One region of the Planococcus lenghuensis genome, then DNA from elsewhere that is predicted to be linked to it. Evidence: riboswitches for the same ligand, from Rfam matches in the RefSeq annotation. Region 1 holds a riboswitch; each other region holds the start of a gene.

Region 1 (5,072 bases):
GCATCTTCCATCGGGTTCAATCCCGCATCGATCGCATAATTAGAGTTGATGAGAACAGCATCACCTTCGCCGGCCTCATATAATTGCACGAGAAGTGCCGCTTCATAATCAGCATCAAAGACCAGATTCTTCGGATTTTCCACGATATCACTTACTTCAGCTTCCGTTTTTTCAACGTCTTCCGCCAATGTAATCAAGCCTTGCGCTTCCAGCATTGCTAAAATGCGGCCATGATCGGCAACTGAATTGCTCATCAGGATTGTCGCCCCATCAGGCAACTCATCAAGTGAATCATATTCCTGTGAGTAGACGCCGATCGGCTCGATATGGATGCCGCCAGCGTTGGCGAATTCATATCCGAAGTCTTCTATCTGTGATTCCAGATATGGAACATGCTGAAAATAGTTTGCATCTATTTCACCGGAATCGAGATCCTGGTTTGGCAAAATGTAATCCTGATACGTTTCAATTTCCAAGTCAATGCCCTGTTCTTCCAGAAGCGGTGCCGCTTCTTCAAGGATGAGCGCATGTGGGACGTTTGACGCGCCTACTGTCAGCACTTCCGTCTCTTCATCTGCTCCGGTTGCTCCGCAGCCGGCCAATGCCAGTCCGCTCAATACAGTTCCTGCTACAAATTTCTTCATAAGTTAGTAACTCTCCTTTTGTTTTTTCTTTTATAGTCTATAATAACGGATCAAATCCGAAACTAGCGTTTGTCTAAGCGGGACGCAGTAAAATCCCCGATATACTGGATGATAAATACAATAATCAGAATCAGCACGGTAGCTGTCAACGTAACATCTTCCCGGCTTCGTTGGAATCCATCGAGAAAGGCCAAAGTTCCAAGGCCGCCGGCACCGATGACGCCAGCCATTGCTGTATACCCGACCAACGCAATGGCCGTTACAGTAATTCCGGATACGAGAGCCGGCATCGATTCCGGAAGCAGCACTTTCCGGATAATGGTCCCCGTTGTCGCACCCATCGACCGGGAGGCCTCGATCACTCCTCTGTCGATTTCCCGGAGAGCAATCAGTACCATTCGGGCATAGAATGGCGCAGCACCAATGATTAATGCAGGCAAAGCTGCATTAGGTCCGCGAATCGTTCCAATAAGAATCTGCGTAAACGGAATCAGCAGAATAATCAGGATAATGAATGGAATCGACCGGAAGATATTGACGAACGCGCCTGTCAACCAGTTCACAATATTATTAGCCCATACTTGGTGTGGGCTTGTCAGGAACAGCAGAATACCCAGCAGTAAACCGAACACAAATGTGAAAAATGTGGCCATGGCCGTCATGTAGAGTGTTTCAACCGTTGCTTCCCACATATCTGCCCAATCCACGTTTGGTAAAAATGTTTCAAACACCCGTCATCACCTCCGTCCGGACGTTCCGGTCTTCCAGAAACGCAATCGCTGCCCGGATCTCCTCTTCAGAACCCTTCAGCTGCAACATAAGCGTTCCGTAAGCTCCGCGTTGCGTACGGGAAATATTCCCCTGCACGATGTTGACTTCAATAGGAAACTTCCGGATCAGTTCTGTCAGAACCGGCTGTTCTGTCTGATCGCCGATGAATCCGAGCTTGACCAGTTCGCCGGCCGGATAAATTTCCCGAAGATGGCGGATGGTTTCACTTGCATCTTCCGCTTCCGTCACTTGCGCGACAAATCGCTTGGTGATCTGTTCACGCGGCATTTGAAAAATACTCAGCACATCTCCAAGTTCAACCACTTTACCGGCTTCCATGACCGCCACCCGGTGACAGATCTTCCGGATTACGTGCATTTCATGGGTGATCAGCACAATGGTCAGGCCCAACCGTTCATTAATGCTTACAAGCAGATCGAGGATGGAGTCGGTTGTCTGTGGATCCAGGGCAGAAGTCGCTTCATCACACAGCAATACCTCCGGATCATTTGCGAGCGCGCGGGCAATGCCCACACGCTGCTTCTGACCGCCAGAAAGCTGGGACGGATAGGCATTCTCCCGGCCGGTCAGGCCCACCAGTTCTATCAATTCCAATGCCCGGGCATTGCGCTCAGTCTTGGATACACCTGCGATTTCAAGGGGGAACTCAATATTCTCTTTAACAGTGCGTGACCACAGCAAGTTAAAGTGCTGAAAAATCATGCTGACTTTCTGGCGCGCTTTCCGCAATTCAACTCCCCGGATTGCTGAAATCTTTCTATTCTGGATATCCACCGAACCGGCAGTGGGTTTTTCAAGCCCATTGAGCAGCCGGATCAACGTGCTTTTTCCGGCGCCGCTATATCCGATGATGCCGAATATCTCTCCTTTTGAAATGGACAGACTGACATCATCCACAGCGGTGAGAACGCCTTTATCCGTCTGAAACCGCTTCGTCAGGTTCTTCAACTCAATCATTTGCAAGACACTCCTGTTTACCATAATAAAAGCCCTCCTGCTCGTTGTTATGAGCAGAAGGGCAACTTTAATTTAATATAAGTACCCGTTCTCTCATCTCCCAAAACTTTCGTTTTGTGTGAATTGGCACCATTTCATTTGCATGACGGTTGCCGGGCTTCATCGGGCACATCCCTCCACCTCTCTTGATAAGAAACGATATGAAATTGTAAATTGTCTCAGTCAGAACACCAATATATCAGGCAGGGAACTATCTGTCAAACGTTTTTAGTTTTTCATAAAGAAAAGGTACGGATTGAAACGCATAGACCTTTTCCTGCAATTTGCCGTCTTTAGTCAGCAGCAGACAAGGAACACTTTCCACTTGATACAACTCCGCTACTTCCTGGACGTAGTTCAGGTTTGCTTTACCGAGTGTCAGAGACGGCAGCATTTCCTTGACTATATGCAGCATCCGGGAAGCCACCTGACAAGTTCCGCACATTGGTGTATATAAATAAAACGCAGTATATCTGCTTTTATTTTTTGTTTTCATCCACTCCTGGTGGGTCCATTCTTCCATCTGCTTCACCTTCAGTTTAAAGCGTATTCACTCGGACATTAGCACCAATCAGCACGTCCAGAAGAATCCGGACCGGTGTTGCCGCCACTTCTTTGTAAGACCGGTCGATATAGGCATGACGCGCTTCCGGGAACACCTTTTTGAACAGTTTTCTAAGTGATTCCCCAGACTTGTCCGCATCCACGAGCACAATCAGATCCAATCCCTCATAAGGAGCAAGTAATTCCTCAAGCCGGACTGCGCTTACAGTGCCGTTCGTGCAGAGAATCGTCACCGGTTCAGCGATGAGCGGCTCGATTCTCGTCTTGTCCGAGCGTCCTTCGACAATGATCACTTTATCCATTTTCTCCACTTCCTACATGAACGACATTCAAATGGCTCATTACTCAGGCAGCATCTTATGTTATACAATACCTTGATATCGAAGTAAAGAAACTTGTTTGCCTCCAGTTCTTTCTGGGAACGGAAAAAAGCGCTGAAATCAGCGCTTTTTTATTATCCTGCAATCATTTCATTGTAAGCATCTGAATCCATCAGCTCTTCCAGTTCCGTTTCATCTGAAAGTTCCACCACAACCATCCACGCCTGCTCATATGGCGATTCGTTGACCTGTTCAGGACTGTCTTCCAGCCCGCTGTTCACTTCAACGACTTTGCCGCTTACAGGTGCATACAGCTCAGAAACTGTTTTTACCGATTCGACGCTGCCGAATGGTTCGTTTTTAGTCAATTCATCGCCCACTTGAGGAAGCTCAACAAATACGATATCTCCCAATTCTTCCTGTGCAAACTGTGTGATGCCAATCCGGGCAGTCCCGTTTTCAGCTTTCACCCATTCATGTTCTTTTGAATAACGAAGTTCTGTTGGTACGCTCATCCAAACACCTCCAGCTATGTACTCTTACAGCTTCAGTTTGCCATATCCCTACTGGAAATACAACTTTCATTTCCAAGCCTGGCTGAATGTCTCTTCCTTAAATCCTGCAGTCACCTGATCTCCGCTAACGACTAACGGCCGTTTTATCAGCTTGCCGTCCGATGCCAGCAACTCCAGCTGCTCTTCCTCACCCATGTCTTTCAACCGATCTTTCAGACCAAGCTCCCGGTACTTCATGCCGCTGGTGTTAAAAAACTTCTTCAAATCCAGACCGCTCTTTTGATAGAAGGCCCGGATCTCTTCTTTAGAAGGCGGCGAATCCACAATATGTATCTCTTCATAGGCCACTTCATGATTGTCCAGCCATTTTTTTGCTTTGCGGCATGTGCTGCATTTCGGATACGAATAAAATGTCACCATCTTGCTCACTCCTTTCTTTAATAGTGTAGCAGAAAGGAGAAAAACGCAGCACACTGGCTGCGTTTTCTTTGAAACTTAAACGATATATTTTTCTGCCTCGATCAATTTAACAGCCGCTTCCCGCTTTTTTGCAATGACATTATACGGGGTAGAGCGTGTCAGCTTGCGGAGAGCCGACAGCATCATGCGCAGGTTGTCACCATCAGCAGCTGCAATCAATGTTTCTTTCGCATCTTTTTCAATGGCATCGAATGCTTCCTGTGTGAAAATTTGCGTGTACAGCAATTTCTGCTGAGCTTTTTCAATGCCGGTATTCTGAATCGCTTTTTCAGTCCGTTTCACAACCGATTCGATTGCATAGACATTCGAGACGATGTCAGCAATGTTCACAAGTACTTCCTGTTCGCTTTCCAGTTTCGTACCGTAGCGCTGTGCAGCCAGTCCGGCAGCCAGCAAGGCGATTTTCTTCGCATTTTTCAATAGGTACTTTTCCTGTTCAAGCGCCTCAACGCCGATTTCTTCCGGCATCATCGTCAGCAGTTCACCCTGCAGTTTTTCAGCTTCCTGCAGAAGCGGCAATTCGCCTTTCATGGCTTTGCGGAGCAATGTGCCCGGCACCAGCAGACGGTTGATTTCGTTCGTCCCTTCAAAAATCCGGTTGATGCGGGAATCCCGGTAGGCGCGTTCAATTTCGTACTCCTGCATGAATCCGTAACCGCCATGAAGCTGGACTCCTTCATCGACGATATAATCCAGCACTTCTGTGCCGAAGAACTTATTCAGGGAGCATTCGATTGCGTATTCGGCAATCGATTCAGCGA
Region 2 (5,072 bases), 1.8 Mb from region 1:
ACAATCAGATTGCCGTACGGAATGCCCTGCAGCTCGGTGATATTGCCGAACAGAACGTTCAGTTCAAGATCATAGCGCCGGGAAATCCGTGAGATGAGCGGATGGGCTACGGAATCGCCTGTGAACTGAATGCGGTAAATCGGCTGGCTCCTGTTCGTGTTCCGGATCTGTTTAAGCAGCGCCTCCGGCAGTTCATCATTCATAACCGAGCGGACAAACCGCCGCGTCGTCGCATGCTGCGGATTCGAGAATACATCGAATACCGTTCCTTGTTCGATGATCCGGCCGGCTTCAAGCACAGCCACTTTATCGCACACCTCCCGGATGACCGCCATTTCATGCGTGATCAGGAGAATAGTGATCTTATACTTGCGGTTCACTTTCCGCAGCAGGTCCAGGATTGACTGGGTCGTTTGCGGATCCAGAGCAGACGTTGCTTCATCGCACAGCAGGATGGACGGATTCGTGGCGAGCGCCCGGGCGATGCCGATGCGCTGTTTCTGACCGCCGGACAGCTGTTCCGGATACTTATCCGCCTGATCACCGAGCCCGACAAAGTCCAGCAATTCCGTAACCCGCTGCTGAATTTCATTTTTTGGCGTTTTGGTTAAGATCAGCGGCATGGCGATGTTGGTATATACGGTCTTTGAAGTCAAAAGATTAAAATGCTGAAAGATCATGCCGATATCTTTTCGCGTTGTCCGGATTTCTTTCGCGGACAATGCGGAGATGTCTTTGCCGTGAATCTTGACTGTTCCTTTCGTCGGCCGTTCGAGAAGATTGACGGTCCGGATCAGAGAACTTTTGCCGGCGCCGCTGAAACCGATCACACCATAGATTTCGCCGGTTTCGACTGTCAGATCGATGCCGTTCAGTGCGGGTACTTCCCGCTTTCCTGAACGATACGTTTTTGCGACCCCTTCAAATTGGATCATATCCATGCCTCCTCAATAGTGGTTTTGCTGAATAAAACAAAAAGAAGCCCTCTTTTTTCTTTACCAGCAAGAAAAAAGAGAGCTTCATAATAAATGAAATCACTCCTTCTCATCTTCCAAATACGCCGATGCGCATTTGCAGGAATTAGCACAGTGTCCGCATAAATGCGAACCCGCTGCCGAAACGTCATAGGGCCTGTCCCTCAGTTTCTCTGGATAAGAAAGTAATGTGTGCTATTCAATTCGTGATTCCTACTTTATGGCTTGGGTATAAAAAAGTCAACCATTTTATCGAAAAAAATTTTCAAGCTGCTTTTGCCGGCTTCTTCCGGAAGACGGCCGACACTTTGTTTTCGGTTCCTTCTTTTATCCGTTTAATGTTCTCCAGGTGCTTCCACAGCGCCATCCCGAACAGCGCTGCGGCTGTAATGACAGGCCATTCTCCCTGAGCCGGCAGGAACGCAGCCAGCAGCAGAACCGCATACAGGCAAAGCACTCCAATGACGAGGTAATCTGTGATCAATGAAACGATGATAAGCAGCAGCAGACCGGTGAGCCCGAGCCGCCAGTCAAGTGCCAGCAAGACACCGATGAGGGCGGCAGTTCCTTTCCCGCCGCTGAATCCCATATAGAATGGGAAATTATGGCCAATGACGACAGCACTACCTGTAAAGAACAGGAATATCCAGAGCATTTCAGGGGATAATCCCGAACCTGAAAAGAGCCCGCGCATGAGCAGCACAGCAGCAGCCCCTTTTCCGATGTCAATGGCCGCCACCAGTGCGCCATACTTCCAGCCGAGCACAATAGCCGCATTGGAAGCGCCGGAATTTTTTACGCCTTCCGTTTTGATATTCACCCCAGAAATAAATCGCGCCGCAACAGAACCATGCAGGCAACCGATCAAATAACCGATAATAAGTGCTGCTGCTAGCCAGCCTGTCATGCAAACCCCTCCGATTTCCGCATCTTTCTTTACATGTAACGCTCCTGATAATAAAAAGGTTTCAAAAAGATGCTGAAAATTCTTGACAATGGCGGCCGTGGTTCTCTATACTTGGTCACTAAGATGGAAAACTGAATCTGAATACTCTTATCGAGAGAGGCGGAGGGAATAGGCCCGATGATGCCCGGCAACCACCAAGCTGCTGCTTGGAATGGTGCTACGTCCTACAGATTGCAACTGATCTGACAGATGAGAGGAGGTTTGTCTGAGAATGGCGGCCCTCTTCTTAACCGAAGAGGGCCGTTTTTAATTCCTCCTCATCTGCTTTCCATCGGACAAAAACTAAGGAGGAAGACGAATGACGAACTTCAAACCAGAAACTCAATTGCTTCACGGAGGACAGGAACCGGATCCGGTAACAGGCGCACGGGGGGTTCCGATTCATAAAACGACTTCTTACGTATTCAAAAGTGCCGAACATGCGGAGAACTTATTCGGCCTGAAGGAAACCGGCAATATCTATACACGAATCATGAATCCGACAGTCGATGTATTTGAACAGCGGGTGGCTCTCCTCGAAGGCGGGACAGCTGCAGTGGCCCTTTCTTCCGGTATGGCGGCGATTGCATTCTCGGTTCTGAACGTGGCTGAAGCCGGGGAAGAAATTATTGCGGATGAAAATTTATATGGCGGCACATTCAGCTTGTTCGCCAATACACTGCCGCGCTATGGCATTACGGTCCGCTTTGTCGACGGGAAAAATCCCGAGAATTTTGCGGATGCCATTACGGATAAAACAAAAGCGATTTTCGGTGAAATTATCGGCAATCCAAGCCTGAATGTATTTGATGTTGAACGGGTGGCGGAAATCGCCCATGCAAATGATATTCCGCTCCTGATCGATAACACATTCGCTTCTCCATACGGCAGCAACCCGATTGAATTCGGAGCGGACGTTGTCATTCATTCGGCGACAAAATGGATCGGCGGACACGGGACAACAATCGGCGGCATCGTAGTGGATGGCGGCAAGTTCAATTGGAATAACCCGAAATTCCCGTCCTATACGGAACCGGATCAAAGCTATCACGGCATCCGTTATGCGATTGACGCTGAAGGTGCGTCATTCGCCACGAAGCTGCGCGTTCAGCTGCTGCGCGATTTCGGCCCGTCACTCAGCCCGGAAAGCGCCCATGCCTTCCTGCAGGGACTGGAAACCCTTCACCTGCGAATTCCGAAACACAATGAAAACGCGCAGCGGGTAGCGGAATACCTGAAAGGGCATCCGGAGGTTGAGTGGGTGAATTATATCGGATTTGAAGATCATCCTTCACACGAGGATGGGAAGAAGTACTTGAAACAGGGGTTCGGCTCCATTGTGAACTTCGGTGTGAAAGGCGGATTGGAGGCCGGCCGGAAAGTGATCAATAATGTATCGCTATGGTCGCATGTCGCGAACGTCGGCGATGCGAAGTCACTGATCATCCATCCGGCATCGACGACTCATCAGCAGTTATCCCAGGAAGAACGGACAGCTTCCGGCGTGACAGATGAACTGATCCGGCTGTCGGTGGGACTGGAAAATGCGGATGACCTGATCGGTGATCTGGAACAAGCAATCGAAGCTGCTGTGCCAGCAAATGTATAGGAGGACGTAGACAATGAAAACGGTCGAGATCGGTTCATTACACCTTGAATCCGGAGCTGTATTGCCGGAAGTCACACTTGCTTACGAAGAGACGGGAAACCTGCAGGGGCCGGTCATTCTGGCCTGTCATGCGCTGACCGGCGATCAGTATGCAGCCGGTGACTGGTGGGAAGGCCTGATCGGTTCGGGAAAAGCAGTGGATACCGCCCGTTTTCATGTCATCGCATTTAATGCGCTCGGCGGCTGCCATGGCTCGACCGGCCCGCTTTCAGTGAATCCGGCGACCGGGGAACCATACCGGGCTGCGTTTCCGGCGATCACCATTCGTGATATGGTACGGGCGGAACAACAGGCACTGCAAGTGATGGGGATTCATCACGTAGCGGCTGTCCTCGGCGGTTCACTCGGTGGAATGCGAGCGCTGGAATGGGGGCATTTATTTCCGGAAACGGTGGAATTGATCGTTCCGATGGCTGTTACGCCGGCACTCAGTGCATATGGCATTGCGTTCAATCAAATCGGTATTTCTGCCATCGAAACTGATCCGCTGTATGCCGGCGGTAATTATGCGTCTTCTGCAAGTTTAAAAGGGCTGGGAGTTGCGCGAATGGCGGGCATGGTAACGTACCGGAGTGAAAAGCTGTTCACAGAGCGCTTTGGCCGCGGCCATAACGGAGACAGCTTCGATGTGGAATCGTACTTGGATTACCAAGGACAGAAGCTGGCTGCCCGGTTCGATGCCAATAGCTATATCGTACTGCTGAAGGCGATGAACACGCACGATGTGACGGAAGCGAAAATCGAAACAGAGATCTTTGCCCTGTCATTCACAAATGATCTGCTGTATCCGTCTACGACCATGAGTGACTGGCTGAAAAAGCAGCCGGATGCGACCCATGAACTGGTGGAAACGATATACGGCCATGACGGATTCCTGACAGACTTCAGTCAGTGGGGCCATCTGATTGCCGGAAAGCTGGGGGCTTTGCACCGGGTCGGTGAAAGCTTGCGTGCGTAAGAGGGACGAGTATACTTTAGTATGGAACGTAAAAGCTGATGCCGGTTTTCCGGCATCAGCTTTTTTTCGCAGTAATACTTTCTAATCTTCGTCCTTAATGTCCGGGTCTTCCGGAATCGGCGTCAGGCGCCATTCTTCCAATTCCTGTTTCGCGATCTCGAGCTGTTCAAAATGCCGGTCGAATTGAGAGGTGTTGATCAAGTACTGGGTTCCGTCATGGACAGCGCGAATCCGGCCTTCCAATACATAGCGATTCACTTGCTCTTCAGGCATCGATAAAAAGGCGGCAGTTTCCGGGATGGTCCGATACATGTGATCCACCTCCTCTTTTCTTTCAGTATAAAACGAAAAGGGGCACAGCTCAAACAAGTCAATTGCTGAAAATACAATGAAATAGGCGGAGACCGGTACAGCGGGCGTTAGCTGTGAATACGAAATTCCATTGACGGAACCGTATTTTTTACGTAAATTCCCAGTCACCCATCTCCGAATCCGCCGCTTTGTGGTAATGTGCAATTAAGGGGA
Region 3 (5,072 bases), 1.6 Mb from region 1:
CCACTCGTAATATACAGCGGGATATCGGCCCGGTCGGCAAAAGCGACGAAATCAGCGAAACCTTCGCGGATTTCCGCTGCATCCAATACATAAGAAATGATTTCATCTTTCTTTGATGAAGGCAGCAGGGAGAACATCTCCGCTACACCATCACGTATTGTAATGCTTTGGTTTAAAATGCCTTCCTTGATCGGTTCCCATTCCGGCGGTGCGAATTCCTTCATGATGTTCATGATATTGTCGCGGTCCGTGACTGTTCCATCGAAATCGCAGAAAATGATTGGTTTTTTCACATTGTTCACCCCCATAACTTGAGCGCCGTTTTTAATTCGTCATGGGATGCCGCCGCTTCCTCAAGCGAAGTGCCGGCGAGTACGGCATCGACGGCCTGACGGAACGCCCGTCCGCCGCCTGCAGCGCCATCCGGATGTCCATGGACACCGCCACCTGCGTTAATGATGCTGTCGGTGCCGAAATCCTCAAACAGAAGCGGGACGAGGCCCGGGTGGATGCCGGCTGATGGAACCGGGAATGTCCGTTTTAACGGGCTGTCGGATACGAGTTCCCGGCCGAGCGCCAGTGCAGCGTTCTTCTCAAGTGCAACACTGCCGTAAGGAGAAGGGAACAGGGAAAAGTCCGCACCTGCAATGCGGGTCAGTTTGCCGAGCGCAAGTTCCGTCGCCACACCGTAAAAAGGCGAAGACGTGAATGCGCCGCTGAATGCGGGATGCGCCATGAGCGGCAATCCGACTTCCGCGTCTTCCGCAAGTTCCTGCAGCACATCCAGCCCGTAGGCATGGACGTTGAACAGCAGCGCGTCCGCGCCGAGTTCCCGTGCTTTGCGGGCCTTATCGCGGAGTCCGGATGTGCGGCCGGTCAGATTGGCTGCGTACAATGTCCGGTGGCCGGTTTCTTTATACACCTGTTCCAGCACCTCTTTCCCCCGCACGATCCGTTCTTCAAATGGGGTCTGCGGGTTATCGAATAAAATCTCATCATCTTTCACGAGATCCACGCCGCCAAGCGCCTGCTGGCGGAGCTGGTCGGCAAGATAACCGAGATCGCGGCCGATGACACCTTTGAAAATGCTCATGACGAGCGGCCGGTCATGGACGCCGAGCTTTTCCCGGATTCCTTCGATGCCGAACCGCGGACCCGGGAAACGGGCGAGTAATTCTTCATCGAAAATAAGATCCAGCAATTTCACTTCGCCGTCGAGCGATAATTTCCCGAACACAGTCGTCAGGATCGCCGGCAGATCCGCCGAAAAATTGGCCGCCGGGTAACGGATTTCCACTTCCGCCCGGATCAATTCCGGTTTTAACGGGTGAGGGGAGTCACCGAATTCCGTGACGGACTCCACGGTTCCTTTATGCTGCTTCAGCTGTTCCTGTTCAAGCTGCGGCAGGTCAGTCCAAGATCCGACCGTGAGACCAAGAGCAATGCCTTCCGCTTTCTTCCCGAATGATCCAGGCCGCCCGTACAGTTGATAGCGGGCTGTCAATCCACTCATAAATTCACTCTCCAGTTCCTGTAACAAATAAAAAACCTCTTCCTAAGAAGAGGTTATCGGATACCATCTTCTTATTTGTCAGCCGTCGCTTGAAGGCTGCAAGAATTAGCACCGTGTCAATCGACCGGTTGCCGGGCTTCGTAGGGCTTGTCCCTCCGCCTGCTCTGAATAAGAATAACGTATTTAGTTTTTTTAGAAATTATGCTGATTATTTCATGGGATCTTAATTCTGTCAAATGAAAAACGAAGATGCCATCAATAGTGCTTACAAGGATGCCGGCTGGCTGAAGAAGTAACAGAAGACCAATTCCTGACTGAATGGAAGCGGCTTCCATTTAACTGGTGGAACTCGGCGCCTAATTAGTGGAACTCAATGCTAAATTAGTGGAACTCAATGCCGAATTAGCGGAACTCAGCGTCCAATTAGTGGAACTCGAAAAAAAGCGAAAAATTAAGCGATATTCTGAAAGGATAAATCTATAATTTACCGCTTTGTAATAAGCCAGACAATTAAGAACTATTTCTTTGAAAAGTTGTTGCACTTTATTTTGAATCATGATAGGATTCATGTCAGACTTTAATAACTTTATAAATTATCAGCACTCTTATCAAGAGCAGGCGGAGGGTAAAATGGCCCGATGAAGCCCAGCAACCGACCATAATACCGTTGTGAAACGGGGCGCGTTAAGATTTTGCGCCGGAATGGACAAATCCATTCCGCAAGGCACGGTGCTAATTCCACTGGAAAGAAACTTTTCCAGAAGATGAGAGGCGGGAATCCGATTATTCTGCGCCTCTTTCCGAAGAGGCGCTTTTATTTTTTTCAGGGAAGGATTGAGTACAGATGGCGGTTACAGAAACGGCGAATTACACCCCATTGACAGAACAAACGGCAGTCGAGCTTGCCGCTCAGCTAGATTTCTTTCCGAAAGGAGCGGCACTTTCAAGCCGGGAAATCGGCGATGGCAATCTCAATTACGTCTTTCACATAACAGACGAAACCGGCAAAGGCCTTATCATTAAACAGGCATTGCCGTATGCAAAAGTGGTCGGTGAAAGCTGGCCGCTGACACTGAAACGGGCAAAGATTGAAGCAAATGCACTGAAAAAGCACGGGGAATACGTGCCGCATCTAGTACCGGAAGTATACGCAACCGACGAAGCGCTGGCATACACGGTCATGGAAGACCTGTCGCATCTTACCGTTGCACGGGCTGGCCTGATCGCTGGTGAGACGTATCCGAAACTGTCGGATGACATTGGCGAGTACTTGGCGCAGACGCTGTTCCATACCTCGGATTTCGGACTTCATCCATTCGACAAAAAACGGCTTGCTGCCGAATTCTCCAATCCGGAATTATGCAAAATTACAGAAGACCTGATTTTTACAGATCCTTTCTTCAATAATGAAACCAATGATTTCGAAGAAGCGCTCACTGCTGATGCCGAAGCAATCTGGAACAACAAGGCATTGCAACTGGAAGCGGCGAAACTGAAACAGAGCTTTCTGACTGAAGCAGAAGCTTTGCTGCACGGCGATCTTCACACAGGCAGTATTTTTGCAAGCAAAGATGAAACGAAAGTCATCGACCCGGAATTTGCATTTTATGGTCCGATCGGTTTTGACGTCGGCCTCTTCCTCGCGAATCTTGTGTTCCAGTCGATCACGCGCGGAGAAGAAGGCCGGGATGTGATCACAGACCATATCCGGAATACATGGGACGTCTTTTCTTCCCGGTTTTCAGAGCTATGGGAACAGGAAAACCAAAGTGCATTTAAAGATACAACGGGTTACAGAGAAACCGTGCTGGAAAAAATCTTCCGGGATTCCGTCGGCTTTGCCGGCGCTGAGCTGATTCGCCGGACAATCGGTCTGGCACATGTCAGCGACCTTGACGGCATTGAAGACGATGAAGAGCGAATTGCACGGAAGCGGCAGGCATTGCGGACAGGTGAAGCGTTCATTCTGAAGCGGGCAGAACTTACGTCCATCGATGACGTACTGTCACTGATCGGGGCGCTGCGCTGATGCAAGTACCGGTATCCATCGAATGGAAAGACGGGCAGCTTACGATTTTGGATCAGCAGAAACTGCCGCATATCATTGAATTTATCGACCTTACAACCATTGAAGAAGTATTTGATGCCATCCTTTCCCTGAAAGTGCGGGGCGCACCGGCGATCGGTATTACGGCTGCCTACGGCTTAGCGCTTGCAGCGGAGAGTCATGATACAGATGAGCTTGACGCCTTTGAAGCGTATGTGCGAAAGGATGCCGATTACCTGGCAAGCTCCCGGCCGACGGCAGTCAATCTGGCTTGGGCGCTTGAACGGCTGCTCAGCACATTGCCGTGTGCAGCGTCAGTGGCTGATGCGAAACAGCAGTTATTCAGGGAAGCGGAAGCAATCAGGGCAGAAGACGAGGCGGCTTGCCGGCAGATCGGAGAGCATGGCCTGGAACTGCTGGAAAATAAGATGCGAGTTATGACAATCTGCAACGCCGGGTCGATCGCCACTGCAAAATACGGAACAGCCCTTGCTCCGTTCCATCTCGGCAGCGAACGCGGGAAGAAATTTGACGTATATGCCTGCGAGACCCGCCCGGTTTATCAGGGCGCCCGGCTGACAGTATGGGAATTGCAGCAGTCAGGGGTCGATGTAACACTCATCACCGACAGCATGGCTGCTCATACAATTGGCGCAAAGGACATTGAAGCGATCATTGTCGGCGCCGACCGGGTTGCAGCGAATGGCGACACGGCGAATAAAATCGGTACACTGAACCTTGCATTGCTCGCTCACACGTTCGGCATTCCATTTTATGTAGCCGCTCCTGTTTCAACATTCGATTTGTCAATTGACAGCGGAAAAGATATTCCGATAGAAGAGCGCAAAGCTGAGGAAATCACTCATTTCGGTGATGTGCCGGTCGCACCGGCCGGAACGAATGTGTATAACCCGGCGTTCGACGTAACGCCTTCCAAATACATCACCGCCATCATCACGGAAAAAGGCGTCATCGAACCGGATTTCCACCAAAATATTGCCGGCCTGCTTACAGCGGCTGCCGGAAAAGGAGAACAATAAATGAAAAAAGAGAAATTATGGGTATTGGCAACGCTGCTTGTTATCGGCTTTTTGCTTGCAGGCTGCCAGCCAAAAGGCGCTGTGACAGAAGAAGCCGTATCCGATGCCGCCACTGAAGTATCCGACCACCCGCTCGTAGGTAAAGAAATCGCCCTTATTATGCAGATCAACCTCGGCACATTCTCGGCTCAGTACATTGAAGGCGTCAAAGAACAAGTGGAAGCGTTCGGCGGTGAAGTAACCGTATTTACTTCTGACGGGGACCTGGCCAAAATGGCATCGAACCTGGATGCCGCAGTTAATCAGGGGTTTGACGGAATCCTGATCGATCACGGTACGAAAGAAGCCCTTAATCAGGGCGTTGAAAAAGCGCTGGATGCTGAAATCCCGGTCGTCGCATTCGATACGGGAATTGAAGTCGACGGTGTGACAGTACTCCGTCAGGGCGATCAGCAGATGGCTGAACTGACCC
Region 4 (4,175 bases), 1.7 Mb from region 1:
TTGCCCGGGTGCCGGTCCGGTAGACGGTCACCTTCACCGAACAAGCTGTCGCGAAGGGAAGTGCCTTCGTATTCCGTCCGGACCAGTCCGCGTTCCTGAAGGATCGGGATGACAAGTTCGATGAAATCCTTGAAAGTTCCCGGTGTGATCGCATAAGCGATATTGAAGCCGTCAACTCCCGCTTCGTTCACCCATTGTTCCAGTGTGTCGGCGATCTGCTCGGGAGATCCGACGGTGTACGGGCCAAGTCCGCCGATGCCGACGAATTCCTTGATATCGTTGACGGTCGGTTTTTTGCCTGGAATGATTTTCGTGAAATTCTCGAGCGCCGACTGAATCGCATCGTTTTCGATATACTCGAGGGGCTGATCCGGTGCGTAGGCGGACAAATCAATGCCGGTCCAGCCGCCGAACAAGGCGAGTGCGCCTTCGTGGCTGATGTGCTTTTTATAGTCGTTGAATTTCTCATGTGCTTCTTCCTCTGTTCTTCCGACGATCGGTGTCAGCAGGCTGAGAATCTTGACATCCTCTTTGTTCCGCCCCGCTTTTTCCGCTTCTGCCCGTATTTTTTGGACAGACCCTTTGGCTGCTTCGATATTGGGCGGACCGATAAAGACGCATTCGGCGTGTTTCCCGGCAAACGCCACGCCCTTTTTGGAAGCACCTGCCTGATAAAGGACAGGCGTGCGCTGTGGGGAAGGTTCCGTCAAGTGAGCACCCGGAACTTTATAATAATACCCTTCGTGGCCGATATCATGGACCTTTGAAGGATCCGTGTAGACGCCATTCGCTTTATCGAGGATGACCGCATCGTCCTCCCAGCTGCCTTCCCATAATTTATAGGCGACTTGAAGGTATTCTTCTGCAATGTCATAGCGCTCGTCATGCTTGATCTGATCTTCTTTACCGATGTTAACGGCTGCACTTTTCAAGTAAGAAGTGACGATGTTCCAGCCGACACGGCCGTTCGTTAGGTGATCGAGTGTCGACATGCGGCGGGCGAACGTGTAAGGGTGTTCGTGTGTGACCGAAGCCGTTACACCGAACCCTAAATGCTTAGTCACAGCTGACATGAGCGGCACGACCAACAGTGGATCGTTGACAGGTGATTGGGCGCCTTGCCGGACCGCAGCATCACGGGATCCGTCATAGACATCGTAAGTGCCAAGGACATCCGCTAGGAAAACGGCATCGAAATTGCCTTTCTCCAGCAGCTTCGCCAATTCAATCCAGTATTCACTGTCTTTATATTTATGAGATTCGTCCTCCGGATGTGTCCACAGTCCGGGCGATTGGTGTCCCGCGCAATTCATATCGAATGCGTTCAAGTAGATCCGTTTATTGGTCATGTATGATTCCTCCTTTTGCTCGTATGTGCTATCGCAGGCTTTCCTGCTGTTTACCGATGATTTTCACAAAATAGGCGAGCTGCTTCGTGAGCCGCTGCCGGACGTCATCTTCCAGGATCGGCTGCGCCGGGTTCGACTTGTCGATTTGGCTGTCCACCAGATAAACGCCTTTCAGGTTTTGCCCTTTCAATGTGGCGAGCAGCGGTTTCAGCGAATATTCGAGCGCAAGCAGGTGATTCGGACTGCCGCCGGTCATCAATGGCAGGACTGGTGTATCCTGCAGCGCGTCCTGCGGCAGCAGGTCAAGCAAGGCTTTCAGGACGCCGGAATAAGCTGCCTTATAGACGGGGGAACCGACAATTACGCCACTCGCGTCATGGATCAACGTGCTGATTTCCGCAATGGCCGGGCTGTCGAACCTGCCGGTGAATAAATCCTCCTGGGGCACATCCCGGACTGATAAATGGGTGACGGAAAAGCCTTCCTGTTGGAGCAGTGAACCTAAATAATGCAGAACGGTTTCCGACCGTGAAGATTCGGACGGACTCCCGGATAATATGACGATTTCACTCATGTTCATCTTCCTTTCTTTAGTGGGCTGAAAAATAAAAGCCCTCTTTTTCTCCGGTTAAGAGAAAAAGAGGGCAGTGGGTCGCATTATGCTGCTCTTATCTCTCAAGAATAAATCTTGCTGGAAGTAGCACCTTTCTGACGATGTCAGAGGTTGCTGAAGCGTCAACGGGCCAGTCCCTCGGCTTCTCTCGATAAGAAATTATTAAATTTAAAACCTATCATAATGCTAGGAATTGAAGATGTCAACACTTAGTTTATAATTTTCTGAACAGTTAATCGGAAAGCCGTATCCGGCCGGTCAAAATAAATCCAGTTTGGCAATTCGCTGCATCGCTTCTGCGATCCGGTCTTCATCCACAAGGAGGCCGACCCGGACGTAGCCTTCGCCGCCCGTTCCAAACCCGCTGCCAGCCGCTACCGCGACGTCGGCTTCTTTCAATAACCGGTCAGCGAATTGAACGCTCGTGAGCCCTTCCGGAACCGGGAGCCAGGCAAAGAAGGACCCTTTTGGTGCATCGAAATTCCAGCCGATGCGCGCACCTTCCCGCACGAGCGTTTTCCGGCGGCGGTCATACAATGCGACTAGTTCATCGACAGGTTCCTGACTGCCGCTCAATGCGGCTGCCGCTGCATGCTGAACCGCAGGGAACAGACTGACGAATAAATGATCCTGAATCAGATTGAGCGCTTCGATAAATTGCGCGTTACCGACCGCGAAGCCGACCCGCCAGCCGGCCATATTATACGTCTTCGACAGCGTGTACAATTCGACGCCGATGTCTTTGGCGCCTTCGGACTGCAGGAAGCTCGGCGGTTTAATGCCGTCAAAGCCGATTGCGCCATAAGCGAAATCGTGCACGACACCGATGTCGTGCTTCTTCGCGTATGCGACTGTGTCATTAAAGAACGACTGGGTGGCAGTCGCGCCGGTCGGGTTGTTCGGATAATTGAGATACAGCAGCTTTGCCTGATCACTGATGGATTCAGGAACGGTGCTGTAGTCGGGAAGGAAATTATTTTCCCCGGTCAGCGGCATTGTTTCATATTGCACACCGGCGAGGGCGGTGCCCGACAGGTAATCCGGATAACCCGGATCCGGCAGCAGCATCAGCTCGCCTTCATTCATAAGGCATAGCGGAAGCTCGACCAGTCCGATCTTCGTGCCGAACAGGACAGCCACTTCGGTGGCGGGATCAATATCAACATCGTATTCCCGCTTATAAAAGGCAGCTGCTGTTTCTTTTAATTCATCGGTGCCGCGAAACGGGGAATATTTGTGCGATTGCGGATCCGCTGCTGCGTCCTGCAGCGCTTTTACGATATGAGGCGGTGTCGGCTGATCCGGATTGCCCTGTCCAAGGTTGATGACATCCCGTCCTTCTGCGACAGCCTGCCGGACGTCTTTCGTCAGCTTGGCGAAAAATTGGGTCGGCAATTGCTGCAGCCGGTTAGAAAATTCCATATTGCTAAACCTCCATTTGTCAGAAAAGTTGCATGTGTACTCAGAATCTTATACATTTTACGTAGCATTGTCTACTGGAGGCGTATAAATTGAAAATAGCTTGCATACAAATGGATATCGTATTCGGCGAACCTGAAACGAACTTTGCGCACGTGGAAGAACGGATGCGGGAAGCGGCAGCGAACGGGGCGGACGTCATCGTGCTGCCCGAGATGTGGAATACCGGATACGCGCTGACGCAGCTTGAAGAACTCGCGGACAGAGATGGAAAGGCGGAATCTTTCCTGGCGGCGTTTGCCAAAGAGCATGGCGTTCACATCGTCGGCGGATCCGTATCGTCGAAGAAGAATCATGGATTTACAAATACCATGTACGTAGTAAACAGCAGCGGTGAAACGATTGCGGAGTATGACAAAGCGCACCTGTTCGGACTGATGGATGAGCACATCCACTTGGAATCGGGTGAGTCGGCCAATTTGTTTGAGCTGAACGGCATTCCGGCCGGCGGTGTCATCTGCTATGACCTCCGATTCCCGGAATGGCTCCGGCGCCATGCGCTCGAAGGAGCGAAAGTGCTGTTCGTACCGGCGGAATGGCCGGCGCCACGCATTGATCACTGGCGCATTCTGCTGCAGGCGCGGGCAATCGAGAACCAATGCTTCATTGTGGCGGTGAATCGGGTCGGCAGTGATCCGGCCAACGAATTCGGCGGTCACTCGATGGTCATTGCCCCGTGGGGTGACGTGCGGATGGAACTCGGGACCGAAGAAGAAATCGGCTATGCGGATATC

The links. A riboswitch is a leader RNA that binds a small molecule or an ion and turns the genes downstream of it on or off. The one in region 1 is predicted to bind S-adenosylmethionine.
Region 2: it holds a riboswitch for S-adenosylmethionine, as region 1 does, so the genes downstream of both, B0X71_RS15615 (O-acetylhomoserine aminocarboxypropyltransferase/cysteine synthase family protein) here and B0X71_RS05935 (methionine ABC transporter ATP-binding protein) in region 1, are expected to answer to the same signal.
Region 3: it holds a riboswitch for S-adenosylmethionine, as region 1 does, so the genes downstream of both, mtnK (S-methyl-5-thioribose kinase) here and B0X71_RS05935 (methionine ABC transporter ATP-binding protein) in region 1, are expected to answer to the same signal.
Region 4: it holds a riboswitch for S-adenosylmethionine, as region 1 does, so the genes downstream of both, ssuE (NADPH-dependent FMN reductase) here and B0X71_RS05935 (methionine ABC transporter ATP-binding protein) in region 1, are expected to answer to the same signal.

Annotation. Positions count from the first base shown of each region.
Region 1 covers NZ_CP019640.1:1,154,125-1,159,196, reverse strand. The annotation lists gene B0X71_RS05945 (MetQ/NlpA family ABC transporter substrate-binding protein) at 1-644, opposite strand, end outside; gene B0X71_RS05940 (methionine ABC transporter permease) at 707-1,375, opposite strand; gene B0X71_RS05935 (methionine ABC transporter ATP-binding protein) at 1,368-2,393, opposite strand; SAM riboswitch class I at 2,484-2,588, opposite strand; gene B0X71_RS05930 (thioredoxin family protein) at 2,644-2,955, opposite strand; gene B0X71_RS05925 (ribonuclease M5) at 2,972-3,298, opposite strand; gene gcvH (glycine cleavage system protein GcvH) at 3,451-3,831, opposite strand; gene B0X71_RS05915 (arsenate reductase family protein) at 3,898-4,251, opposite strand; gene B0X71_RS05910 (acyl-CoA dehydrogenase FadE) at 4,327-5,072, opposite strand, start outside.
Region 2 covers NZ_CP019640.1:3,082,443-3,087,514, reverse strand. The annotation lists gene B0X71_RS15625 (methionine ABC transporter ATP-binding protein) at 1-935, opposite strand, end outside; SAM riboswitch class I at 1,042-1,158, opposite strand; gene B0X71_RS15620 (glycerol-3-phosphate acyltransferase) at 1,240-1,881, opposite strand; SAM riboswitch class I at 2,026-2,137, shown strand; gene B0X71_RS15615 (O-acetylhomoserine aminocarboxypropyltransferase/cysteine synthase family protein) at 2,240-3,529, shown strand; gene metX (homoserine O-acetyltransferase MetX) at 3,543-4,547, shown strand; gene B0X71_RS15605 (MerR family transcriptional regulator) at 4,629-4,859, opposite strand.
Region 3 covers NZ_CP019640.1:3,265,262-3,270,333, reverse strand. The annotation lists gene B0X71_RS16540 (2-hydroxy-3-keto-5-methylthiopentenyl-1-phosphate phosphatase) at 1-293, opposite strand, end outside; gene mtnW (2,3-diketo-5-methylthiopentyl-1-phosphate enolase) at 299-1,513, opposite strand; SAM riboswitch class I at 1,582-1,688, opposite strand; SAM riboswitch class I at 2,116-2,284, shown strand; gene mtnK (S-methyl-5-thioribose kinase) at 2,358-3,542, shown strand; gene mtnA (S-methyl-5-thioribose-1-phosphate isomerase) at 3,542-4,600, shown strand; gene B0X71_RS16520 (sugar ABC transporter substrate-binding protein) at 4,601-5,072, shown strand, end outside.
Region 4 covers NZ_CP019640.1:3,151,820-3,155,994, reverse strand. The annotation lists gene B0X71_RS15985 (LLM class flavin-dependent oxidoreductase) at 1-1,349, opposite strand, end outside; gene ssuE (NADPH-dependent FMN reductase) at 1,378-1,923, opposite strand; SAM riboswitch class I at 2,015-2,120, opposite strand; gene B0X71_RS15975 (pyridoxal phosphate-dependent aminotransferase) at 2,221-3,384, opposite strand; gene B0X71_RS15970 (carbon-nitrogen family hydrolase) at 3,474-4,175, shown strand, end outside.